DNA from 2 places in the Janibacter melonis genome. Region 2 is predicted to be linked to the other one. Evidence: predicted binding sites of a transcription regulator. Region 2 holds the regulator's gene; the other holds the start of a gene.
What was found. Region 2 encodes HrcA, which represses chaperone genes, less so after heat shock. Its sites were predicted from a motif close to TTNGCACTCGNNNNNNNCGAGTGCNAA; they were not measured.
Positions count from the first base shown of each region.

Region 1: a site for HrcA is predicted at 1,969-1,995, ahead of groL (chaperonin GroEL). Genes of this name have one in related genera too.

Region 1 is NZ_CP044548.2:2,025,617-2,030,699, reverse strand. Features, by position in the region: gene EEW87_RS09620 (pyridoxal phosphate-dependent decarboxylase family protein) at 1-197, shown strand, start outside; gene EEW87_RS09615 (DUF3263 domain-containing protein) at 330-620, shown strand; gene EEW87_RS09610 (hypothetical protein) at 706-1,158, shown strand; gene EEW87_RS09605 (hypothetical protein) at 1,277-1,846, shown strand; gene groL (chaperonin GroEL) at 2,114-3,739, shown strand; gene EEW87_RS09595 (potassium transporter Kup) at 3,977-5,083, shown strand, end outside.
Region 2 is NZ_CP044548.2:449,614-454,696, forward strand. Features, by position in the region: gene hemW (radical SAM family heme chaperone HemW) at 1-124, shown strand, start outside; gene EEW87_RS02175 (trimeric intracellular cation channel family protein) at 121-798, shown strand; gene fabG (3-oxoacyl-ACP reductase FabG) at 890-1,645, shown strand; gene EEW87_RS02185 (DUF3097 domain-containing protein) at 1,747-2,625, opposite strand; gene hrcA (heat-inducible transcriptional repressor HrcA) at 2,793-3,824, shown strand; gene dnaJ (molecular chaperone DnaJ) at 3,878-4,999, shown strand; gene EEW87_RS02200 (16S rRNA (uracil(1498)-N(3))-methyltransferase) at 5,004-5,083, shown strand, end outside.

The DNA.
Region 1 (5,083 bases), 1.6 Mb from region 2:
TGTCGGTCGTCGTCTTCCGTCGTCTGGGCTGGCAGCCGGCCGACTACCAGGCGTGGTCGGACCGGATGCTCGGCGAGGAGTTCGCCTTCGTCGTCCCGACGACCCATGCCGGCGAGACCCTCGCCCGCTTCGCGATCGTCAACCCGCAGACGACGGAGGGCGACATCGACGCCATCCTCGACACGATGCGCGAGTGACCGCAGGGGCTCGTGGGACGGCTGAGCACGTGTGCTGAGACGGTGTCCAGCCGCCACGCCGCACGAATGACATCCGTGTCATTCGCGCGATAGGCTGCGCGGGCAGTCCCCGCCGTCCACGAGAGGTCACCCGTGACACCCGCCTCCCAGCAGCAGACGCAGAGCCCGTCGGCGCAGCTGAGCGACCGCGACCGCGAGATCCTCGCCTTCGAGCGCCAGTGGTGGACCTACCAGGGCGCGAAGGAGCAGATGATCAAGGAGCTCTTCGACATGAGCTCCACGCGCTACTACCAGGTGCTCAACGCGCTCATCAACAACCCGGCGGCGCTCGCCGAGGACCCGATGCTCGTCAAGCGGCTGCGGCGCATGCGCCAGGCCCGCCAGCGCAGCCGCAGCGCGCGCCGGCTCGGCTTCGACGCCTGAGCCGACCACCGGCGGTGAGCGACGACGGGGGACCCACGGGTCCCCCTTCGTGCTGCCCGGCCCGTGCGTGCGGCAGGGTGGGGGCATGAGCGAGCTGGACTGGAGCACGACGCAGGGCCTCGCGGCGATCAAGGAGCACCTCGCCGGCGAGATCGACGGCTGGCGCGAGCCGGCGACCTTCGCGGTCGCGCTCAGCCCCGCGACCTCGGACCCCGAGTGGGAGATCGGCCACCTCAACCCCGTCGGCGGGCGTCACGGCCTGGCCGCCGTCGTCCTCGCGACGGTCATCGGGCACGACGGCTCGACGGCCACCGTGCCGCTGACGACCGCTCACCTCGACGCCGCGATCACCTCGCTCGAGCCGGCGCAGGCCTGCACCGAGGTCGAGCACCCGAACCTCGCCGACTGGCGCCGGGTGCGTGCCGAGCTCGAGGGCAACCCCGGGCGCGAGGTCGTCGCCGTCTTCGTCGCCGACCTCGCCGACCCCGTGACGAGCGAGGCCGACGGCGAGATGCGGGCGGCGCTCGAGCGCACCTGAGGCCACCCGCGCCGGCCGTCGCGCCGTGACGGACTCGTGACCAACCGGTCCTCGACCTGCCGCGTCCTGGTCTACGAGGGAGCGAGACACGCTCTCCGACCAGACAGGGGACCAGATCATGAAGACACAGCTCGCCGCCATCGCCGTCGGCGTCACCGCTCTCACCGCCCTCCCGGCGGCCTCGGCCACCGCGCAGCAGCACGCCTCCGGTGAGGTCGTCGCCGAGCACGTGAGCGTGCAGACCGTCCTCGACGGTGCGATGGGCCCGGTCATCAAGGGCAACCAGCACCGCCTGCGCCTCGTCACCGACATCGAGGGGATGTCGGACCCCCGGCACGCCGCGAAGATCCAGTCCTACTACTGCCCCTCCGGCGCCCGGATCACGAACAGCTGGACCTCGAGCCGCTGCGTCTACCGGGGCACGACCTTCCTCACCTACGACCGCTCCGACTACCGCGTGAGCAGCACGATGCGCTCGGCGCGGGTCGTGGGGCTCGTCCAGACCGAGAAGACCTCGCTCGTCGCCGACCTCACGCTGCGCGCGTACGGCGACGAGGAGGTCGGGGGCTGGTACCCCGGGTCGGTCACCCGGTCGGTGGAGGCGACGGTCTCCGGAGAGCTGCAGGGCGCGACGGTCCGCTACGAGGAGCGCAAGGGCTCGGGCATCCACCGGCACGAGCGCGCCTGACCTGGACGCACGACGACGGGGTGGTCCGCAGGGGGCGGGCCGCCCCGTCGTCATGCACCGGGGCGCGTCTCGCGGGCCTCGACGGCGTTTGCACTCGACGGTCGAGAGTGCCAATATCGGCATTAGCACTCTCCTCGTGAGAGTGACAGAACCGACCGGTGCAGGTGAGGTCCTCGACGTCGCGGCGACGTGAGCCGTGCGAAGGGGGCCGTCCGTCGCGGGCACCTCCCGGTCACCACCAACCAACTCGTGTGGAGGACCACCCGAATGGCAAAGCTCATCGCCTTCGACGAAGAGGCCCGCCGCGGTCTCGAGCGGGGTATGAACACCCTCGCCGACGCCGTCAAGGTCACCCTCGGCCCCAAGGGCCGCAACGTCGTCCTCGAGAAGAAGTGGGGCGCCCCCACGATCACCAACGACGGCGTCTCGATCGCCAAGGAGATCGAGCTCGACGACCCGTACGAGAAGATCGGCGCCGAGCTCGTCAAGGAGGTCGCGAAGAAGACCGACGACGTCGCCGGTGACGGCACGACGACGGCCACCGTCCTCGCCCAGGCGCTCGTGCGCGAGGGTCTGCGCAACGTCGCCGCCGGGGCCAACCCGATGGCCCTCAAGCGCGGCATCGAGAAGGCCACCTCGGCCGTCTCGGACCAGCTCCTGTCGATGGCCAAGGACATCGAGACCAAGGAGCAGATCGCGGCCACGGCCTCGATCTCCGCCGCCGACCCCGAGATCGGGTCCAAGATCGCCGAGGCGATGGACAAGGTCGGCAAGGAAGGCGTCATCACCGTCGAGGAGAGCAACACCTTCGGTCTCGAGCTCGAGCTCACCGAGGGCATGCGCTTCGACAAGGGCTACATCTCGGGCTACTTCGTCACCGACACCGAGCGCATGGAGACCGTGCTCGAGGACCCCTACGTCCTCATCGCCAACTCCAAGATCGGCTCGATCAAGGACCTCCTGCCGCTCCTGGAGAAGGTCATGCAGTCCGGCAAGCCGCTGCTCATCATCGCCGAGGACGTCGAGGGCGAAGCCCTGTCGACGCTCGTCGTCAACAAGATCCGCGGCACCTTCAAGTCCGTCGCCGTCAAGGCCCCGGGCTTCGGCGACCGCCGCAAGGCCATGCTCGCCGACATCGCCATCCTCACCGGTGGCCAGGTCATCTCCGAGGAGGTCGGCCTCAAGCTCGACACCGCCGAGCTCGACCTGCTCGGCCGTGCGCGGAAGGTCGTCGTCACCAAGGACGAGACGACGATCGTCGAGGGTGCGGGCGACCAGGACCAGATCGCCGGTCGCGTCAACCAGATCAAGGCCGAGATCGAGAACTCCGACTCGGACTACGACCGCGAGAAGCTCCAGGAGCGCCTCGCCAAGCTCGCCGGCGGCGTCGCCGTCATCAAGGCGGGCGCGGCCACCGAGGTCGAGCTCAAGGAGCGCAAGCACCGCATCGAGGACGCCGTGCGCAACGCCAAGGCTGCCGTCGAGGAGGGGATCGTCGCCGGTGGTGGCGTCGCCCTGCTCCAGGCGACCGAGGCCGCCTTCGCGGGTCTGTCCCTCGAGGGTGACGAGGCCACCGGCGCGAACATCGTGCGCGTCGCCGCCTCCGCCCCGCTCAAGCAGATCGCGGTCAACGCCGGTCTCGAGGGCGGCGTCGTCTCCGAGAAGGTCGCCAACCTGCCCTCCGGTCACGGCCTCAACGCCGCGACCGGCGAGTACGTCGACCTCATCGCCGCGGGCATCATCGACCCGGCCAAGGTGACCCGCAGCGCGCTGCAGAACGCCGCCTCCATCGCGGCGCTCTTCCTCACCACCGAGGCCGTCGTCGCCGACAAGCCCGAGAAGGCCGCCCCGGCGATGCCGGGTGGCGACGAGATGGGTGGGATGGGCTTCTGAGGAAGGCGTAGCCGAGGTTGGCGGCGAGGAACGAGCTGCCGGCTGAGGCGGAGTCGACGAAGAAGACCCGAGGGCTGGGCTTCTGATCGAGCCCCCCTCGCTGGTCGAGGTGCGACGAGCTCTGCGAGGAGCCTCGAGACCACCGACACCGCTGCACCACCGCTGACGACGGGGTGGACCTCCCAGATCTGGGGGGTCCACCCCTTCGTCGTCCCGGCAGGCGTACTGTCCTCCTCCGTGACCTCAGCACCTGGTGCCGTCGAGCGCGACGGCAGCACACATCATGGGGGCGCCGCCGGGCTCGTCCTGGCCGCCCTCGGCGTCGTCTTCGGCGACATCGGCACGAGCCCCCTGTACGCCCTGCGCACCGTCTTCGCCCTCGACGGGGGCATCGTCGGCGCCTCGCAGGAGGACGTCTTCGGCGTCGTGTCGATGATCTTCTGGTCGGTGACGCTCGTCGTCTCGATCAAGTACATCGGCTTCATCCTGCGGGCCGACAACGACGGAGAGGGCGGCATCATGTCGCTCGCCCACCTCACCCGCCGCAGCGTGCGCCCCGGGGGTCGCCGCTTCGCCCTGGCGATGATCCTCGGCGTCTTCGGCGGCTCGCTCTTCTTCGGCGACAGCCTCATCACCCCGGCGATCTCGGTGCTCTCGGCCGTCGAGGGCCTGCGCGTCGCCGCACCGGCCCTGTCGGACTACATCGTGCCCATCGCCGCGGTGATCGTCGTCGTCGTCTTCAGCGTCCAGCGCTTCGGCACCCACAGCGTCGGGCGCTTCTTCGGCCCGGTCATGGTCGTGTGGTTCCTCACCCTCGGCGGGCTCGGGCTGTGGCACGTCGTCCAGGACCCCGAGGTCCTCCTCGCGCTCTCGCCCCACCACGCGGCCCTCTTCGTCCTCGACCGCCCCTTCGTCGCCTTCGTCGCGATGGGCGCGGTCGTCCTCGCGATCACCGGTGCCGAGGCCCTCTACGCCGACATGGGGCACTTCGGGCGGCCCCCGATCGCTCGTGCGTGGTTCCTCCTCGTCTTCCCGTGCCTCACCCTCAACTACCTCGGGCAGGCCCAGCTGGTCATGCAGGACAGCCACGAGACGGCCAACCCCTTCTTCCACCTCGCGCCGGGCTGGGCCCAGCTGCCGCTCGTCGTTCTCGCGACGCTGGCGACCATCATCGCCAGCCAGGCGGTGATCTCCGGGGCCTTCTCCGTCGCCCGCCAGGCCGAGCGGCTCGGCTTCTTCCCCCGCCTCACCGTGCGCCAGACGAGCGAGAGCTCGGGCGGGCAGATCTACGTGCCGTCGGTGAACTGGCTGCTCTTCGCCGGCGTCATGATCCTCATGGTGACC
Region 2 (5,083 bases):
GGGTCTCGTCGCGAGCGGCCTCGTCGACGGCCGGGCCGCGGTCGGCGGTCGCGTCGTGCTCACCCGCCGGGGCCGGCTGCTCGCCGACACCGTCGTGCACACGCTGCTCGGGGGAGCGGCGTGAGCGAGCAGCAGGAGCTCATCGCCCAGGTGCTGCGCAGCATCGACCTTCTCGGCGTGGTCACCAACGCCCTGCTCGGTGCGGCGGTGGCTCGCCAGTTCAACCTCGACCCCGTCGGCTTCGCGATCATCTCGATGATCTCGGCGCTGGGCGGCGGGGCGATCCGCGACGTGCTGCTCAACCAGACCCCGATCGCGCTCACCGACGGGGCCTATCTGGGGTGCGCGCTCGTCGCGTCGGGGCTGGCCTTCCTCGTCCGCTTCGAGGGGCGGCGATGGCGTCAGGTCTTCCCCTACGTCGACGCGCTGGCGCTCGGGGCATGGGCGGTCGCCGGCACGCAGAAGGCGCTGCTCACCGGCATCAGCCCGCTGCCCGCGGTCCTGCTCGGCGTGCTCACCGCGGTCGGCGGTGGGGCAGTGCGCGACGTCATGCTCGGCCAGGTGCCGAGCATCTTCCGCCGCTCGGAGCTCTACGCGACGGCTGCGCTCGCCGGCGCCCTGGTCTACCTCTTCCTGCGCGAGGTGGTCGGGCCCTACTCCGCCCCCGGCGGGGTGCTCGTCGGTGCCGGGGTGTGCCTGCTGGCCCGCCGTCTGGGATGGGTCCTGCCGACCGAGCCCGCGATCCTCGTGCCCCAGATCCGGGGCAAGGCGATCAACCGCTTCCGGCGGCGCGGCTGACCCCTTCGCCCGCGGTGTCTGTTATGCATAGGGCGCACCGTCGCCCCCGTGGCGTGGTGCACTCACCCACGACCAGGAGGACACCACGCCCATGAGCACCCAGCGCACCGCCGTCGTCACCGGAGCCGCCCGCGGCATCGGACGGGCCGTCGCCGTCCGTCTCGCGGCCGACGGGCACCAGGTCGCCGTCGTCGACCTCGACGAGAGCGCCTGCGCCGGCACCGTCGAGGAGATCACCGCGGCCGGCGGCCGGGCGATCGCCGTCGGCGCCGACGTCTCCGACGAGGCCCAGGTGGCCGCCGCCGTCGAGCGCATCGCCGCCGAGCTCGGCGCGCCGACCGTGCTCGTCAACAACGCGGGCATCATCCGCGACAACCTGCTCTTCAAGATGACCCTCGACGACTGGGACGCCGTCATGGGCGTGCACCTGCGCGGTGCCTTCCTCATGACCAAGGCGTGCCAGGCGTACATGACGCAGGAGAAGCACGGCCGCGTCGTCAACCTCTCGTCGACCTCGGCGCTGGGCAACCGCGGTCAGGCCAACTACGCGGCCGCCAAGGCCGGCATGCAGGGCTTCACCAAGACCCTCGCCATCGAGCTCGGCAAGTTCGGCGTCACCGCCAACGCCATCGCCCCGGGCTTCATCCAGACCGAGATGACGGCGGCCACCGCCGAGCGCGTCGGCGTCCCCTTCGAGGACTTCATCGCGTACTCGGCCAAGGAGATCCCCGTCCAGCGCGTCGGCCAGCCCGAGGACATCGCCGCGACGGCGTCCTTCCTGTGCTCCGACGAGGCCGGCTTCGTCTCGGGCCAGGTCATCTACGTCGCCGGGGGCCCACGGGACTGACCCGAGTCACAAGATTCTCGGGTGACCCGAGAAACCCCGGCTTCGCATGAGTTTCTTACTCATGCGAACCCGGGGTTTATCGGGTCACCCGATAAACCGGCTCAGGCGTCAGGGGCGGTGACGAAGTCGATGAGCTCCTCGACTCGCCCCAGCAGCGAGGGCTCGAGGTCGGCGTAGCTGCGCACGGTGCCGAGGATCTGCTTCCACGCGCGGGCGATGTCGGCCTGGTCGTCGTGGGCCCAGCCGAGGTGGGCGCAGATCCCGCGCTTCCACTCCACGGAGCGGGGGATGGTCGGCCAGGCCTCCATCCCGAGACGCTGCGGTCGCACGGACTGCCAGACGTCGACGAAGGGGTGACCGAGGACGAGGACGTGGGGGGCGAAGGGGGAGATCCCCGACGCCTTCGCGACGATCCGCGACTCCTTGGAGCCGGGCACGAGGTGGTCGACGAGCACGCCCATCCGGCGCCCTGGTCCGGGCGCGAAGTCCCGGATCGCCCCGGCGAGGTCGTCGACGCCGTCGAGCATCTCGACGACGACGCCCTCGACGCGCAGGTCGTGGCCCCACACCTTCTCGACGAGCTCGGCGTCGTGACGCCCCTCGACGAAGATCCGCGACCCGCGGGCGACGCGCGCGGTGCGGTCGGCGACGGCCACTGAGCCCGAGGCGGTCCGGGCCGAGGCCTGCTGCTGCTGGGCCAGGGCGGCCCGCCCGGCCCCCTTCGGCGCGGTGAGGACGACCGGGGCGCCGTCGAGGTGGAAGCCCGGCCCGAGGGGGAAGGCCTTGACCGCCCCGCGTCGGTCCTCGAGGTGCACGACGTGCATGCCGCCGGCCTTCTCGACCCGCACGACCGCGCCCACCCAGCCGGTCTCGACGTCCTCGACGACGAGGTCGGGGGTCGCCTCGACCTCGCGGCTGCGGGGCTTGCCCGCGCTGCGCCAGTCGCCGGACAGGACGTCGGATCCGTAGCGGTCGCTCACGTCGGGCGAGGCTAGTCGGCCGCGGCGCCCGTGCTCGCCGCAACACGCGTGCGCGATTGGGGAATACCGTCCGCGCCCGTAGACTTGGCACTCAGTGCCCGAGAGTGCCAGGGCGGGGGAGCCCGCCTCGGCGGGCCGTACCGACCGGATGAGCGAAGGGAGAGCCCGTGAGCACCGAGCGACGCATGGCCGTCCTCTCCGCGATCGTCGAGGACTACGTCCACACGAGCGAGCCCGTCGGCTCGCGCGCGCTGCTCGAGCGCCACCAGCTCGGCGTGAGCGCCGCGACCGTGCGCAACGACATGGCCGCGCTCGAGGACGAGGGGCTCATCGTGGCCCCGCACACGAGCGCGGGCCGCATCCCGACGGACGCGGGCTACCGGACCTTCGTCGACCAGCTCTCGACGCTCAAGCCGATGTCGCGGGCCGAGCGATCCGCGATCGCGCAGTTCCTCGAGGGGGCCGACGCCCTCGACGAGGTGCTCGACCGCACCGTGCGCCTCCTCGCGACCCTCACCCGGCAGGTCGCCGTCGTCCAGTACCCCTCGCTCACCCGCAGCACGGTGCGCCACGTCGAGCTCGTACCGATGTCCTCGAGCCGTCTCATGGTCGTCGTCATCACCGGCAGCGGCCGGGTCGAGCAGCGGGTCATCACGACCGAGACCGACTACACGACGCCCGCGGGCGCCGACGAGCTCGCGACCGCCCGCACCCAGATCAACGCCGTCGTCACCGAGCGCCGGCTCGGCGAGGCGGTCACCGCCCTGCGCACCCTCGACGACGACGAGCGCACCCGCTCCAGCCTCACCGACGGGGTGCTCGCCGCCATCGAGGAGGCCGCCCGCGAGGAGAGCGCGAGCCGCGTCACCCTCGCCGGCACGGCCAACCTCGCGCGGACCCCCTCGGACTTCCCGCTCACCCTCGAGCCCGTGCTCGACGCCCTCGAGCAGCACGTCGTGCTGCTCCGCCTGCTCGGCACCCAGGCCGAGCAGACCGGTGAGGTCGCCGTGCGCATCGGCAGCGAGAACCCCGTCTCGGGCCTGCAGACGACCTCGGTCGTCTCGACCGGCTACGGCGCCGGCGACGAGCTCGTCGGTCATGTCGGCGTGCTCGGCCCGACCCGGATGAACTACCCGGCGACGATCAGCCAGGTTCGGGCCGTCGCCACCTATCTCTCCCGGATCATCACGACCGGCTGACGCCGGGCACCCCCTTCGTCCCCCGACCCCTGATCGACAGGACCCCCACCGCTGTGAACGACTACTACGCCGACCTGGGCGTCGACCGCTCCGCCACGCCGGAGGAGATCAAGCGCTCCTACCGCAAGCTCGCCCGCAAGCTGCACCCGGACGTCAACCCCGGCGAGGAGGCCGAGGATCAGTTCAAGCGCGTCAGCCAGGCCTACGACGTCCTCGGCGACGAGGACAAGCGCCGCCAGTACGACATGGGCTCCGACCCCTACGGCGGCGCGCACGAGGGCTTCGGCGCGGGCTTCTCCTTCAGCGACATCATGGAGCAGTTCTTCGGCCAGGCGGCCGGTGGTGGTCGCGGTCCGCGTCCGCGGCAGACCCGCGGCCAGGACGGTCTCGTCGCCCTGTCCGTCGACCTCGAGACCGCGGTCTTCGGCGGTACCCAGGACCTGACGATCGACACCGCCGAGCGCTGCAGCACGTGCTCCGGCGACGGCGCCCAGCCCGGCACGAGCCGCAAGGTCTGCGAGGTGTGCGGCGGTCGCGGCGAGGTCCAGATGGTCCAGCGCAGCTTCCTCGGCCAGGTCATGACGTCGCGCCCGTGCGCGGCCTGCCAGGGCTTCGGCGAGGTCATCCCGCACCCCTGCCACGAGTGCTCCGGCCAGGGCCGCGTGCGCACCCGCCGCACGATGAGCATCCGCATCCCCGCGGGCGTCGACACCGGCACGCGCATCCACCTCTCCGGCGAGGGCGAGGTCGGCATCGGCGGAGGTCCCGCCGGCGACCTCTTCGTCGAGCTGCGCGTCACCCCGCACCCGACCTTCACGCGTCAGGGCGACGACCTGCACGCCTCCGTCCAGCTGCCGATGACGGCCGCCGCGCTCGGCACGACGCTCAACTTCGCGACCTTCGACGGCGAGCGCCAGGTCGAGATCGCCCGGGGCACGCAGCCCGGCGACACGATCGTCCTCGAGGGGCTCGGCGTCACCCACCTGCGGGGCGGCGGCCGCGGCGACCTCGTCATCCACGCCGACGTGCGCACCCCCACCCGTCTGGACGCCGAGCAGGAGCAGCTGCTGCGCGACCTCGCCGTCGCCCGCGAGGAGACCGAGCCCAGCGGCCAGCTCGCCGACGTCGACTCCGGATTCATGGGCAAGCTGCGCCACGCCTTCAAGGGCCGCTGAGCCGATGACCGCGCCGCTCTTCCACGTCGAGCGGGGGAGCCTGCAGGACCTGGCCCCCGGCGCGCACGTCAGCGTCGGCGGCGC